DNA from 3 places in the Mesorhizobium sp. WSM4808 genome. Region 2 is predicted to be linked to each of the others. Evidence: predicted binding sites of a transcription regulator. Region 2 holds the regulator's gene; each other region holds the start of a gene.
What was found. The regulator PhoB, encoded in region 2, activates phosphate uptake and scavenging genes when phosphate is short. The targets are predictions, from matches to a motif close to TGTCATNNANCTGTCAT.

Region 1: a site for PhoB is predicted at 1,694-1,710, ahead of AC0L2U_RS05585 (acid phosphatase). Genes of this name have one in related genera too.
Region 3: a site for PhoB is predicted at 1,727-1,743, ahead of AC0L2U_RS00790 (esterase-like activity of phytase family protein). Genes of this name have one in related genera too.

What each region holds. Positions count from the first base shown of each region.
Region 1 covers NZ_JBVVQX010000003.1:56,780-62,009, reverse strand. The annotation lists gene AC0L2U_RS05595 (cytochrome b) at 1-726, shown strand, start outside; gene AC0L2U_RS05590 (cytochrome c1) at 755-1,627, shown strand; gene AC0L2U_RS05585 (acid phosphatase) at 1,755-2,450, shown strand; gene AC0L2U_RS05580 (alpha-hydroxy acid oxidase) at 2,627-3,772, shown strand; gene AC0L2U_RS05575 (adenine phosphoribosyltransferase) at 3,782-4,327, shown strand; gene AC0L2U_RS05570 (MaoC family dehydratase) at 4,493-4,963, opposite strand; gene AC0L2U_RS05565 (MaoC family dehydratase) at 4,960-5,230, opposite strand, start outside.
Region 2 covers NZ_JBVVQX010000010.1:209,516-214,745, forward strand. The annotation lists gene pstB (phosphate ABC transporter ATP-binding protein PstB) at 1-726, shown strand, start outside; gene phoU (phosphate signaling complex protein PhoU) at 753-1,460, shown strand; gene phoB (phosphate regulon transcriptional regulator PhoB) at 1,477-2,166, shown strand; gene AC0L2U_RS19775 (ROK family protein) at 2,183-3,430, opposite strand; gene xylF (D-xylose ABC transporter substrate-binding protein) at 3,701-4,741, shown strand; gene AC0L2U_RS19785 (sugar ABC transporter permease) at 4,884-5,230, shown strand, end outside.
Region 3 covers NZ_JBVVQX010000001.1:177,494-182,723, forward strand. The annotation lists gene AC0L2U_RS00785 (L,D-transpeptidase) at 1-42, shown strand, start outside; gene AC0L2U_RS00790 (esterase-like activity of phytase family protein) at 127-1,611, opposite strand; gene AC0L2U_RS00795 (GcvT family protein) at 1,856-4,264, shown strand; gene AC0L2U_RS00800 (trimethylamine methyltransferase family protein) at 4,277-5,230, shown strand, end outside.

The DNA of each region.
Region 1 (5,230 bases), on a different contig from region 2:
CGCTTCTTTGCGCTGCACTATCTGTTGCCGTTCATGATTGCCGGCGTCGTCGTTTTGCACATCTGGGCGCTGCATGTCGTGGGCCAGTCGAATCCGACGGGTATCGAGGTCAAGTCGAAGACCGACACTGTCGCCTTCACCCCCTACGCGACCATCAAGGACGCGTTCGGCATGATCGTGTTCCTGTTCTTCTTCGCCTATTTCGTCTTCTACCTGCCGAACTATCTCGGCCATCCCGACAACTACATCGTCGCCAACCCGCTGAAGACGCCGGCCCACATCGTGCCCGAATGGTACTTCCTCCCGTTCTACGCGATCCTGCGCGCCATCACCTTCAATGTCGGGCCGATCAACTCCAAGCTCGGCGGCGTGCTGTGCATGTTCGGCGCCATCGTCATGTTGTTCCTGGTGCCGTGGCTCGACACTTCGAAGGTACGCTCTGCCGTTTACCGGCCCTGGTACAAGCTGTTCTTCTGGCTGTTCGTGGCCGATGCCATCCTGCTTGGCTGGCTGGGCTCGCAGCCGGCCGAAGGCAGCTATGTGTTCATGGCGCAGATGGCGACATTGTTCTACTTCGCCTTCTTCCTGATCGCGCTGCCGGTGCTCGGCCTGATCGAGACGCCGCGACGGCTGCCGAACTCGATCACCGAGGCGGTCCTCGAGAAGAACAAGGGCGGCAGCGGACATCCGGCGGGCGCTACGGCGGCGCCGGAAACCAAAGGCTGAGCGGGTAGAGAATCTAAGGGGATTTGGCATGAAAAAGATTCTCACCTCGCTGGCGCTGGTCGGCCTCGTGGCCGTCGGCATCGGGTCGGCGGGCACTTGGGCGATCGCCGCCGAAGAGGCGCACAACGCCGCCGCGCCGACGCATTTCCCGATCGACGAGCCGAAGGAAATGGACTGGAGTTTCACCGGCCCGTTCGGTACCTATGACAAGGCGCAGCTGCAGCGCGGCCTCAAGGTCTACAAGGAAGTCTGCTCGGCCTGCCATTCGATGAACATGGTGGCGTTCCGCACGCTGTCGGACCTCGGCTATTCCGATGCGCAGATCAAGACGCTGTCGGCCGAGTACACGATCCATGACGGTCCCAACGATGCCGGCGACATGTTCGACCGTCCCGGCAAGCCGTCCGACCACTTCCCGCCACCGTTCGCAAACGACGAAGCGGCCGCCGCTTCCAATGGTGGTGCTGCTCCGCCCGACATGTCGCTGCTGGCCAAGGCGCGCGGCGTCGAGCGCGGTTTTCCGCAATTCGTCTTCGACATCTTCACTCAGTATGACGCGGGCGGGCCCGACTATATCCACTCGCTGCTGACAGGCTATAACGAGACACCGCCTGCCGGCATGGTTATCCCGGAAGGCACCCACTACAACCCTTATTTCATGTCGGGCGTGTCGCTGAAGATGCCCAACCCGCTGTCCGACGGCCAGGTGACCTATGATGACGGCGCGCCGCAGACAGTCGACCAGTACTCCCGCGACGTTTCCGCCTTCCTGATGTGGGCGGCCGAGCCGCATATGGAAGACCGCAAGAAGACCGGTTTTCGCGTGCTGGTGTTCCTGCTTCTGTTCGGCGCTCTGGTCTATCTCACCAAGCGCAAGGTGTGGGAAGGCGTGGCGCATTGAGCCACACAATCAAGTGATCGCGAAGGGCGCCGAGAGGCGCCCTTTTGCATTTCCGGAGGCTGGTCATGTCACATGGCCGTCACCGCATCCGGCGATCCTGTGCTGCTCTCATCAAAGGATCGCATTCATGAAAAGATACGCATCGCTCGCGGCAGGCCTGTTGCTGCTCATCGTGGGCTCGGCCGCGCAAGCGGAAGACGCCCAGCCCTTCATCACCAACAAGGATGTCGACCTGACGATGATCCTGCCGCCGCCGCCGGCAAACGATTCGGCACAAACCAAGGCCGAACTCGGCGAGGTGCTGACTTTGCAGGTCACGCGCACCCCGGAGATGGTCGCCAGCGCGGTGGCCGATGCCGAGGAGAATGTCTGGCGCTTTGCCGACGTGATGGGGCCGAAATTCAACAAGGAAACGCTGCCGAAATTCAGCGCCTTCTTCGATCGCGTGGTGGCTACCGAAGGCGCTGTCGTCGATCCCGCCAAGGATGTCTGGAAGCGCCCGCGCCCGCATCAGCTCAGCGATCTCGTCAAGCCTGCGGTCAAGCTGTCGAGCTCCGGTTCCTGGCCTTCCGGACACGCCACCGTCGGCACGATGATGGGCATCATTCTGTCCGACATGGTTCCGGAAAAGCGCGCCGAGATCATGGCACGCGCGAGCAAATACGCTCACAACCGCGTGGTTGGCGGCATCCATTTTGCGTCCGATGTCGAGATGGGCAGGATTTCCGGCAGCGTCATTGCCGCAGTCCTGCTCAACCGGGACGACTTCAAGGCTGAATATGAAGTGGCCAGGGCCGAGCTTCGTTCCGATCTCGGCATGTAATCCTCGTCAGCCGGATTTAGACGGGAAGGGGCGCTTAAGGCGCTCCTTTCTTGTCTGCGCCATTGCTTAGGCGGAAGTTCGGCAATTAGTCCGTTGGCATGGCGGCATGAGGTTGATATTCGACGCATCGAACGGTGGCGAGAAGCTCGTCCCGCCATGGCTTTTGGATTTCGATGATGCGGCTCAGCGACTGTCACAACTTTTCCGATTTCCGGCTGATGGCACAGCAGCGGCTGCCCGGGCCGATCTTCAATTACATTGACGGCGCGGCTGACGATGAGGTCACCTACCGCCGCAACGCCGCAAGCTTCGAGACCTGTGACCTGGTTCCCAACGTGCTGCGCGGAGTGAGCGAGGTCGACATGTCGGTGACGGTCATGGGCCAGAAGCTGGCGATGCCGTTCTATTGCTCGCCGACCGCCTTGCAGCGCCTGTTCCACCATCAGGGCGAGCGCGCGGTCGCCAAGGCCGCAGCCAAGTATGGCACCATGTTCGGCGTCTCGTCGCTTGGCACCGTCAGCCTCGAGGAGGCGCGCAGCATCAGCAGCAGTCCGCAGGTCTACCAGTTCTATTTCCATCGGGACCGCGGTCTTAACCGGGCGATGATGCAGCGGGCAAAGCAGGTCGGCGTCGAGGTGATGATGCTGACCGTCGACAGCATCACCGGAGGAAATCGCGAGCGCGACAAACGCACCGGCTTTGCCATTCCCTTCAAGCTCAACCTTGCCGGTATGGCGCAGTTCGCGCTCAAGCCGGCCTGGGCGATCAATTATTTCACGCATGAGGGGTTCAAGCTGCCGCAGCTCGACGAGCATGTCGACATGGGCGGCGGCACGATGTCGATCAGCCGCTACTTCACCGAGATGCTAGACCCGTCGATGACGTGGGACGATGTCGCTGAGATGGTCAAGCTTTGGTCGGGTCCGTTCTGTCTCAAGGGCGTTATGTCGGTAGAGGACGCAAGACGCGCCGTCGACATCGGCTGCAGCGGCATCGTGCTGTCGAACCATGGCGGGCGGCAGCTGGATGGCTCGCGGGCGGCGTTCGACCAGCTTGCCGAGATCGTCGATGCCGTTGGCGACAGGATCGATGTCATCATGGATGGCGGCGTGCAGCGCGGCACCCATGTGCTGAAAGCGCTATCGCTCGGTGCCAAGGCCGTCGGCGTCGGACGCTACTATCTGTTCCCGCTCGCGGCGGCGGGCCAGCCCGGCGTCGAACGGGCGCTTGAGCAGATGCGGGTCGAGATCGAACGCGGCATGAAGCTGATGGGCTGCAGTTCGATCGAACAATTGTCGCGCAAGAACCTCCGTTTCAGGTAATCTCGACCCATGAAATCCTCCCTCGAAGACACATTGCTCGCCGCGATCCGTACCATTCCGGACTATCCCAAGCCCGGCATCCTGTTTCGCGACATCACCACGCTGCTCGGCAATGCGCGCGCCTTCCGCCGCGCCATCGACGAACTGGTACATCCCTACGCCGGCCAGAAGATCGATAAGATCGCCGGCATCGAGGCACGCGGGTTCATCCTTGGCGGCGCCGTCGCCCATCAGCTCTCGGCCGGCTTCGTGCCGATCCGCAAGAAAGGCAAGCTGCCCTACGAGACGGTGCGCGTCGCCTATAGCCTGGAATATGGGCTGGACGAGATGGAGATGCACAAGGACGGCGTTGCTCCGGGCGAGAAGGTGATCCTTGTCGACGATCTGATCGCCACCGGCGGCACCGCGGAGGCGGCGGTCAAACTTCTGCGCCAGATCGGCGCCGATATCCTCGCCGCCTGTTTCGTCATCGACCTGCCGGACCTCGGCGGCCGCGCCAAGCTCGAAGCCCTCGGTGTGCCGGTCAGAACGCTGATAGGGTTCGAGGGGCATTAGGTTTCTCCCTCGCCCCGTTTACGGGGAGAGGGAAGCGAAGCGAGCAACGCGAGCGGAGCAGGGTGAGGGGTAAGTACGACCGTCGAGTTTAAGACACCAACGCTGGCGCCGCCCCTCATCCGCCCTTCGGGCACCTTCTCCCCGTAAACGGGGCGAAGGAAAAAGCTACTCCACCTTCACCAGCACGGCGCTTTCGAACTCGAGCACCTTGTCGCCGGTGGGATCGAAAGCTTCCGAACGCAGCGCCAGCAGCCGCCAGCCGGGGCGTGAGGCGATTGGGCGGTGCGACAGCGCGGTGCGCGTGAAGGTGATGGTTTGCCCGGCATAGACCGGCTTCAGCCATTTCAGGTTCTTGAAGCCGGGCGAGGGGCCGAATTCCGGCACCGGACCGGGACCGCTCCACGCAGCGATCTCGGCGTCCATGCGGTTTTCCAGATTGAGTTTCATCCAGGTCGCGGCCGTGTGCCAGCCAGACGCGCAGAGGCCGCCAAGAACGCTTTTCTTCGCGGCCTCCTCGTCGATATGGAAGATTTGCGGGTCGTACTTGCGGGCGAAGGCCTTGATCGCCTCGGGCTCGAATGTGTGCGAGCCGAGCGTGACGGTGGTGCCGATACGGAAGAACTCGTCCAGTGTCATGCTTGGCTCCCCGCGGCATCGCGCGTGAGGAACATGACGGAGTTCTCGAGCTCGAAGACGCTTTCGCCACGCTGGTTGAACAGCTCGCTGCGCATGGTGACGAAGCCGAGTTGCGGCTTCGATTTCGACAGGCGCTTGGCAACAACCATCAGGGTGCCGGTCAGTTGGTCGCCGGCCAGGACCGGTTTCTTCCATTTGACCTGATCGACTCCGGGCGCGCCCTGGCAGGTCGAGTCCAGCAGGAACGCATCGCAGAGCATGCGCATG
Region 2 (5,230 bases):
GTGTTCTATGGCGAGAAGCAGGCGCTGTTCGATGTCAATCTCGACGTCCGCCTGAATCAGGTGACGGCGCTGATCGGGCCCTCCGGCTGCGGCAAGTCGACCTTCCTGCGTTGCCTCAACCGCATGAACGACACCATCGATTCCGCGCGGGTAACCGGCAAGATAACGCTCGACGAAGAAGACATCTACGACAAGAACATCGATGTCGTCGAACTCAGGGCGCGCGTCGGCATGGTGTTTCAGAAACCCAATCCGTTCCCCAAGTCGATCTACGAGAACGTCGCCTATGGCCCGCGCATCCACGGATTGGCCAAGCGCAAGGCCGACATGGATCAGATCGTCGAGTCGAGCCTGAAGAAGGCGGCAATCTGGAACGAGGTGAAGGACCGTTTGCAGGAACCTGGCACGGGTCTTTCCGGTGGCCAGCAGCAGCGTCTGTGCATTGCACGCGCCATCGCCGTGTCGCCCGAGGTGATCCTGATGGACGAACCGTGTTCGGCGCTCGACCCGATCGCGACTGCTCGCGTCGAGGAACTGATCGACGAACTGCGCCAGAACTATACGATCGTCATCGTCACCCATTCGATGCAGCAGGCAGCGCGCGTGTCGCAGCGCACCGCGATGTTCCATCTAGGCTATCTGGTCGAGGAGGGCGCCACCGACAAGATGTTCACCACCCCCGACGACAAACGCACCCAGGACTACATCACCGGCCGGTTCGGCTGAACTCGGGCATATGAGGGACGAAGATCATGGGTGAACATACCGTTGCATCTTTCGATGAAGATCTGGAGCAGATCAGCCAGCTGATCCGCGACATGGGCGATCTCGCCCGCTCGATGGTCAGTGGCTCGACCAAGGCTTTGCTCAATTCGGACAATGCGCTGGCGCAGCGCGTGGTTTCCGACGATGCCATCATGGATGCCCGCCAGCGCGAGCTGGACGATCGCGCCATCACGCTGATCGCCAAGCGCCAGCCAATGGCCAACGATCTGCGTGCGGTGGTCGGTTCGATCCGCATGGCCGGCGACCTCGAGCGCATCGGCGACCTTGCCAAGAACATCGCCAAGCGCGTCGGCACTGTCGGGCTGAGCGTCACGCCGCACGATCTTTCGCATTCGATCGACGCGATGGCGCAGCTGGTGCTGATCCAGGTGCAGGGGGTCGTCGACGAGTATGCCGCCGCTGACGCGGCTGCGCTTGCCACGCTCAGAAACAATGATGAACGCATCGACGTCAAATACACCTCGGTATTCCGCGAGCTGCTGACCTACATGATGGAAGATCCCCGCAACATCACGGCGTGCACGCACCTGTTGTTTTGCGCCAAGAACCTCGAGCGGATCGGCGACCACGTGACCAACATCGCCGAAAATGCCTACTATGTTTTGACCGGCACGCAGCTGCCAGCCAATCGTCCGAAGCAGGACGAGACGGCAATGTCCGCGCCAGCGGCATAACAGGGGTGACCAGCCGATGATCGCACCACGCATCATGGTGGTGGAGGATGAGGAGCCGCTAGGCGTGCTGCTCCGCTACAATCTTGAATCCGAAGGTTACCAGGTCGAGGTGGTGACGCGCGGCGACGAGGCCGAAATCCGGCTGCAGGAGAACGTTCCCGATCTTCTGGTGCTCGACTGGATGGTGCCTGCGGTTTCGGGCATCGAACTCTGCCGGCGCCTGCGAATGCGTCCCGAGACCGAGCGGCTGCCGATCATCATGCTGACCGCGCGAGGCGAGGAAAGCGACCGCGTGCGCGGCCTGTCGACCGGCGCCGACGACTATCTGGTCAAGCCCTTCTCGACGCCGGAGTTCATGGCCAGGGTCAAGGCGCTGCTGCGCCGGGCCAAGCCGGAAGTGCTGTCCAGCGTGCTAAAGGTCGGCGATATCGTGCTCGATCGCGAGTCGCACCGTGTCTATCGCAAGAAGAGCGAGATCCGGCTTGGGCCGACGGAATTCCGCCTGCTCGAATTCATGATGCGCCATCCAGGCCGCGTGTTCTCGCGCAGCCAGCTGCTCGACAATGTCTGGGGCGAGACGATCTACATCGACGAGCGCACGGTCGACGTGCATGTCGGCCGGCTGCGCAAGGCGGTCAACAATGGCCGTATGCCTGATGTCATCCGCACGATCCGTGGGGCCGGATACGCCATCCGAGAGGACTGAACTCCCTCGTTTGAACTCACGCCACGTTCTTGCCGCCGAAACCGGATCTCGCCTGCACGCCCGGCGCAAAAATCTCCTGATCGACGAAGATCAGCGCCCGCATGGCGCAGCCCTCGCGGATCAGCGGCAGTTCGTTCGGCTCGGTGTCGAAGGAAATCGATTTGGAATGCTGGCCGCCGGCGGTCTGGGCAATCGCTTGCCGCAATGCCGGCTCGATCAGGTCGAAGGCGGCGGCGCTGACACCGACCATGGCGACCGGCGCCGGATCGATCAGCGCGAACAGGCTGCCGAGGCCGTAGCCGAGCGCTTCGCCGGCCTTGCGATAGGCTTCCCGTTCGGGTCCGTCACCTTCGCGGGCCGCGGCAGCCAGGGCGCGCATGTCGGCGTCGCTGACATCGGCAACGGGTTCTGCATCCTCGCCCATCTGCCTGGCGTTGCGCCATATGGCGTAATTGCCCGCATAGGCTTCGACGCAGCCGCGCCGTCCGCAGCGACATAGCGCGCCGTTCGGCCGATGGATCATGTGGCCGAATTCGCCGCCCGAAGAATGGGTGCCGGTGAACAATTCGCCCTTCAGCACCAGTCCCATGCCGATGCCGTGCGACAAAAGGATAGCGATGAAATCGTCGCGGTAACGATCGGGGTCGCGCCAGCGCAGCGCCACCGCCATCATGTTGCAGTCGTTCTCCATTATGGCAGGGATGCCGAACTCGTCTTCGAATATGTCAGCGAAGGCGATGTCGGTGTGCGGCGTGATCGGCGACCACAGCATGGCGCGGGCACGGGTGTCGGTGATGCCCTGGATGGCCAGCGCGATGCGGGCGATGCTGCGCACGTCCAGATCGGGATCTGCCAGGCGGCGCCGCACGATGGCCGTGCATTCCCCGATCAGCGACTCGCGCGACATCGTCAGCGTGTCCAGCCGGCGCTGTTCCTCGGATATTACCTGGCCGGCATAGTCGATGACGGCGACGGAGAGGAAGTTCAGCGACAGCACCACGGTCATTACCGCGGCCGCTTCCGGATTGAGACTGAGGCCGACCTGCGGCCGGCCGCGTTTGAGCGAGCCGGCCTCGCTCGGCTTGCTTTCGGTCAGGATGCCTTCGACGATCAGGTCGGATGAAATCGCCGAGATGGTCGAATGGCTGAGGCTTGTGGTCGCGGCGATCTCGGTTCGCGACGGCCGTCCGGCGCGGCGCACTGCCGCGATCACCATGGCGCGGTTGCGGCGGCGCAGATCGTCGTGGCGGATTCCGACCGACATGTTCTTTCATATCCTCCCGGTCGCCGCGGTTCCTCCTGCCCCTGGAACGCTGTCGGTGACGCCGGTAAATACTGGCAGAAGCTGCAGGCCGTGTCATTTATTTATTCCGAGACTCGAAAAAAACTCGAAATGACATCAAAATCCATCAGAATCGATGTTGACAGCGTTCGGGCGTTGGCCCAGTATTTTTTCGAGGCTCGAAAAAATAGAGCCTCTGTGCCGGCCCTCGGGTCAGTTTGGTCGCGCCATACGCGGCGCAGGGAGGATAATATGAAAAGATTCACGGCCGCCATCCTGGCGGGTGCCGCCATGTCGCTGACGCTCGCGTCTGTCGCGCAGGCGAAGGACAAGGTTGTCGGCGTTTCGTGGTCCAACTTCCAGGAAGAACGCTGGAAGACCGACGAAGCCGCCATGAAGACGGCGATCGAGGCCGCCGGCGACAAGTACATCTCCGCCGATGCGCAGTCCAATCCCGGCAAGCAGCTTACCGATGTCGAAAGCCTGATCTCGCAGGGCGCTAATTCCCTGATCATCCTGGCGCAGGACGCTTCGGCCATCGGCCCGGCCGTGCAGAAGGCGCTGGACGAAGGCATTCCGGTCGTCGGCTATGACCGGCTGATCGAGAACAAGGACGTCTTCTATCTGACCTTCGACAACAAGGAAGTCGGCCGCATGCAGGCCCGCGAAGTGTTCAAGGTCAAGCCGGAAGGCAACTACGTCTTCATCAAGGGCTCCGGTGCCGATCCCAATGCCGACTTCCTGTTCTCGGGCTCGATGGAAGTGCTCAAGGAAGCCATCGACAGCGGCAAGATCAAGAATGTCGGCGAAGCCTACACGGATGGCTGGCTGCCCGCCAACGCCCAGAAGAACATGGAACAGTTCCTGACCGCCAACGACAACAAGGTCGACGCGGTGGTCGCGGCCAATGACGGCACTGCCGGTGGCGTCGTCGCGGCGCTGACGGCTCAAGGCTTGGCCGGCACCGTGCCGGTCTCGGGTCAGGACGGCGACCACGCCGCGCTGAACCGCATCGCCCTCGGCACGCAGACCGTGTCGGTGTGGAAGGACGCGCGCGAACTGGGCAAGAACGCTGCAGAGATCGCTTCGCAGCTCGCCGACGGCAAGAAGACGAGCGACATCGCCGGCGCCAAGGACTTCACGACGCCAGGCGGGAACACCGTCAAGTCGCTGTTCCTGACCCCGGTTGCCATCACCAAGGACAATCTCAACGTCGTCATCGACGCCGGATGGATCAAGAAGGACGAAGTCTGCGCGGGTGTCGCCGCCGGCACCGTGGCGGCCTGTAACTGATCCGTACCACTTTGAAATATCTGAACGCCGCGGCCCAAAAGCCGCGGCGTTTTCTCAAAGAATTCTGTTTCCGCATCATGCGGATAGCTTCTAGGCTGGGCTCCGGCATGCGCGCCAGACGGCCAGCCGGTGGGAGGAAACCATGACCGATACGACGTCAAACCCGCAGACCGATACGGCGCGCGCGTCGGAACTCGGCGCCGTCGCCCGGTTCCTGAAGGCGACCGAGATCGACACCCGCATGCTCGGCATGATCGGCGCGCTGCTGGTCATCTGGATTGGGCTGCATGTCATTTCCAGCCTGCGCCTTGGCGTCAACCCGCTCGATTTCGACAGCCGCACCTTTCTCACGCCGCGCAATCTGTGGAACCTGTCGGTGCAGACATCCGCGGTTGCCATCATGGCCTGCGGCATGGTGCTGGTCATCGTCATGCGCAACATCGACCTGTCGGTCGGTTCCGCCGAGGGCCTGATCGGCATGGTGATGGG
Region 3 (5,230 bases), on a different contig from region 2:
ATCGATGCGGGCGTCCCGAAGGACGCGGAGTTCTTGAAGTAAGCCTTCTCAATCAATCTGCCTGAAAAACACCAGCAATAGTGCTCCGGGCGGACGCGCCAAGCGCGCCCGCCCGTGCAGTGGTCGTTACTTCTTGGCCAGTCCCGGCAGCGTGACCTGATAGACCAGGAACATGGTGTCGACATTGGCGCCGTCTTCGGCCTTGTAGGGCGCGCCGACCTGAAAACCGTCCTGGGCGAGGAAGTCGTTGTCGTTGGCGACGAACAGGAAGTAGTCGTCGGGCAGCTTCTCATCGAGCACGCTGACCACCGACATCGCCTCCCACTTCTCGGAAAGGTTGTCCTGGTCGTTGGGCGCGCCATTGTGCAGGCCGAAGCGGCCGAGCTCGGCACTGTCGTTGATGTCGATGAATGGCGTCAGCTTGGCCGGTGTCACCGATGGGTCGACGACGCCCTTGGGGGCGACCGGCTTGTCAGCGGCGTCGAAGGCGCCGCCGGCGATGTCGGTCGCGGTGGATAGGTCGACGACGTTGACCTGGCGATATAGCGAGGCGTCGCCCTTCAGGCCCTGGCCGTTGCCGCTGTCGCGCGCCAGCATCAGGAAGCTCTTGTCGGAGAGCGCCACGATCTCGCTCTGCGCGGCGACCTTGGTCTTGCCCTTGGCATCCTTGAACACCGGCAGCGGCACGACATATTCGTGCGCCAATTTGAGATGGGCGAGGTCGGACGTGTCATAGACCAGCGCCCTGGTGTTTTGGCGGGTCGAGCCGGAATCGCCGCCGTCCTGCCTGGCCGCCGACTGCAGCACGGCGATCAGGAACTTGCCGTCGGGCGTCATCGCCATGCCTTCGAGGCCTTGATTGTTCTGGCGGCCGGTGTCGGGATCCTTCGGATCGGGCTCGGCGGCACCGGGTCCCGGATTGTCCGAGGCGAAGTTCGGCGTGCCGTGGCGCATCGGCACCAGCGCAGCCGGTGGCTGGGTTGCCGACAGCAGATGCCCGTCGGCGGAAAACCGATAGATGTTCGGGCCGTATTCGTCGGAGATGAACATCGAACCATCGGGCAGCCGCACGATCGCCTCGTTGTCGAGCGCCAGCTTGCCATTGTCGGCTTGCGGCAGGATCGGCATGTCGCCGCTTGCCGCGCGCACGCCGTTGAGCGGATCGAGGCCTGTGGCATCAGCCCCCTTGTCGTCGGTGAGAAGCATGGTGTCGGCGAGCGTTGCCTTGACGCCGGTCTGCTGCTGGCCGGCAGCAGGTGCCGCACCTGGTGCCACCGGGGTAAACTCGATGGCGACGGTGTTGAGGCGCGGCCGGTAGTCGGTGGTACCGACGACATTGTAGCCGCGATCCGGCAGCAGCCAGAGCGAACCTTTGTAGCCGGCGGCCTCATGCGTCCAGCCTGATGTGTCGATCGACATGCCGGAGCCCGAACCAAACGTCTCGCCGAACTTGTCGCGCTGAGCGGCCGGGATGCGGCCGACGCCGACCAGCCCTTTGTTGACAAAGCTCGTGCCGCCGACGGTCGCGGTGCTGTCGGCGAGCGCCGGCGTCAAGGCGGTGAACAAGGCCAGCGCGACGCCAAGCGACGCGGTTCGATACAGGTGCTTCATGGATAATCCTCTTTGTGACGGATGTGCCGGAGCGGCCGCGGGATGAAAAACTGAAAGAGGTGCGACATCGATGATGCCGCGCAAGCCTCCCCGAAACGCGGTCTACGGCGCGAACATGATGCTTGCGTGACAGCGCGCAGTGCATGCCGGCGGTCGATGAAAAACGATGCGCGCGCGCGGCACTAGACACTTATGTCCAGTGCATATATGCTCCATCCTTCGGACTAACCGTGGAGGGGAAGCCTTGAAGTCGCACTACCGCGCAGTCGTCATCGGGGGTGGCGTGGTCGGGGCCTCCGTCCTTTATCATCTGACGCGATTTGGCTGGAGCGATGTGGCGCTGATCGAGCGCGCCGAACTGACAGCCGGTTCGACCTGGCACGCGGCGGCAGGCTTCCATGCGCTCAACGCGGACCCCAACGTGGCCGCGCTGCAGGACTACACCATCAATCTCTACCGGGAGATCGAGGCCGAATCCGGCTGGGATATCGGCCTGCACATGACGGGCGGCGTCAACATCGCCAGCGATCCCGCGCGCTGGGAGTGGCTGAAATCGGCCTGGGCGGTGTTCCAGTCGGTCGGCATCGAGACCGCTAGGTTGGTAACGCCCGATGAGATCAAGGCGATCTGCCCGATCGTCGACGTCACCGGCGTGCTTGGCGGCCTGCATGATTCCAACGAAGGCCATCTCGACCCGTACGGCACGACGCACGCCTATGCCGGCGCTGCAAAAAAGCGCGGCGCCGACATCATCCTGCGCAACCGGGTCGTCGAGCTGAAGGCGCGCGCCGACGGTCGCTGGGATGTCGTCACGGAGCAGGGCACCATCATCGCCGAGCATGTCGTCAATGCCGGCGGGCTGTGGGCAAAGCAGCTCGGCCGCATGGCCGGCGTCGACCTGCCGGTGACGCCGATGGAGCACCATTATTTCATCACTGAGGACATTCCCGAGATCGCGGCGCTGGACAGGGAAATCGGCATCGCCGTCGATCTCGACGGCTTTTCGTATCTCAGGCAGGAGCGCAAGGGCGTGCTGCTCGGCGTCTATGAGCAGAACCCGAAGCACTGGAACATGGATGGCGCGCCGTGGGACTACGGCATCGAGCTGATCCCGGAAGACATCGACCGCATCAGCCCCGAACTCGCCAAGGCGCATGAGCGCTTTCCTTGCCTGGCGACGGCCGGCATCCGCAAATGGGTCAACGGCGCCTTCACCTTCACGCCGGATGGCAATCCGATCGTCGGGCCGGTGCGCGGATTGAAGAACTACTGGGTCGCCTGCGGCGTCATGGCCGGTTTCAGCCAGGGCGGGGGCGTCGGCAAGTCGCTGGCCGAATGGATGATTTATGGCGAGCCGCAGGCCGACATTTTCGGCATGGACGTCGCCCGCTATGGTGCCTTCGCCGCCAACCGGGAATATCTCAAGCAGACGACGCGCCAGTTCTATTCGCGCCGCTTCGTCATGACCTTTCCCAATGAACGGCTGCCCGCCGGCCGGCCGCTGAAACGCCCCGGCGCCTATGACGGCATGACGGCCGCGGGATGCGAATGGACGGCTTCCTGGGGGCTGGAAATCCCGGCCTATTTCGCGCCGATGGGATTTGCCGAGAACACGACGCTGCGGCGCTCCAACGCCTTCGACATCGTCGGCGAGGAGGCGCTGCAGGTGCGGCGCGCCGCCGGTCTCGTCGATATCTCGGCCTATTCGCGCTATGCGGTGGCGGGGCCAGGTGCGGAAGCCTGGCTCGACCGGCTGCTCGCCTGCAGGCTGCCGAAGCCGGGGCGGGCCGGCCTGGCGCCGATGCTCGGCCATGACGGACGGCTGAAGGGCGACCTCACCGTCTTCAACTGGGGCGGCGACTATTGGCTGATGGGCTCCTACTATCTCCGGGAATTCCACATGCGCTGGTTCGAGAGCCATGCGGCTGAAGGCGTCACCGTCACCGATCTCTCCGACACGATGAGCGGCTTCCTGCTGACGGGGCCGAACGCGCGCAAGATACTGGAGCGAACGACGCATCAGGATGTGTCCGGCGCAGCGCTGCCGTTCATGGCCTGCGGCACATTCGACATCGGCATGGTGCAGGCCCGTGTAGCGCGGCTGTCTATATCAGGCGAGCTCGGCTTCGAAATCGGTTGCCCCGTGACCATGCATGCCACTCTGCGCGAAACGCTGCTGGCGGCGGGCGAGGATCTCGGCCTTGCCGAAATCGGCTATTACGCGCTCAATGCACTGCGGCTGGAGAAGAGCTTCGGCATCTGGTCGCGCGAATTCACGCAAGGCTACACGCCGGGCCAGACCGGTCTCGACCGGTTCATCGCTTTCGGCAAGAGCGACTTCATCGGCCGCGAAGCTGCCTTGAAACAGCGGAAGGCGGGCGGCGGTCAAAGCCTGGTGACGCTGGAAATCGATGCGCTCGACGCCGATGCCAGCGGCTTCGAGCCGGTCTGGCATCAGGGCCGGCGCGTCGGCTTCATCACGTCGGGCGGCTATGGTTATACGGTCGGCAAGAGCCTGGCGCTGGCGCTGGTCGACCGCGATTTCGCGGGCGAGGGCACCGCGCTCTCCGTGCATGTCGTGGGTGAGGAACGGCCAGCGCGTGTCGTCGCGGCCTCGCCCTACGATCCCGAGGGCAAGGCAATGCGGCAATGAGGAGGATTTCCGATGGTCGATGACGCGGCACGGGACGGCAGGCGCGAACGCCGGCGTGGACGCACGGGCGAGGCCGGCAGCGAAAGCAGCCGCCGTCCCAATTACCATTCGCTGAAGAACTCGTTCCTGCCACAGCCGATCTTTTCTGATGATCAGGTGGCCGCGATTCACGACACGGCGCTGCGGGTGCTGGAAGAGCTCGGCATCAAGGTCCTGCTGCCGCAGGCGCGTGAGCTTTTCGCCAGCGCCGGCGCGCTGGTCGATCCGGACACCGACATGGTGCGCATCGGTCGCGACATGGTGGCGGCGGCACTCGCCTCGGCGCCGAGATCGATCCACGCTCACGCCGGTTCGCGCGCCCGCGATCTGACGCTGGAGCTCGGCTCGATGACCTTCCTGGCCGGATGCGGGGCGCCGAACGTCACCGATCTCGATCGCGGCCGGCGGCCGGGAACACTGGCGGATTTCGAGGATCTGATGCGGCTGGTGCAGCATTTCGACGTGCTGCATATGCTCGGACCCTGCATCGAGCCGCAGGATGTCGACAACCGCTTTCGCCACTATGCCGTCAACCGCGCGCAGCTGACGCTGTCCGACAAGCTCCCGTTCGTCTTCGCGCGCGGCACGCCGCAGGTCGAGGACGGGTTCGAGATGCTGCGGCTGGCGCGCGGCCTGTCGCAGGACGAGTTTCTGGCAAATGCATATTGCTACACCGTCATCAACACCAACTCGCCGCGCCAGCTCGACATCCCGATGGCGCAAGGCATCATCGATTTCGCGCGTGCGGGTCAAATCTCCGTCATCACGCCGTTCTGCCTGGCTGGCGCGATGGCGCCGATCACGGTGGCTGGCGCGCTGACACTGCAGCATGCCGAGGCGCTCGCCGGGCTGACGCTGGCGCAGATCGTGCGGCCCGGGGCACCGGTCGTCTACGGCTCGTTCTCCTCCAATGTCGACATGAAATCC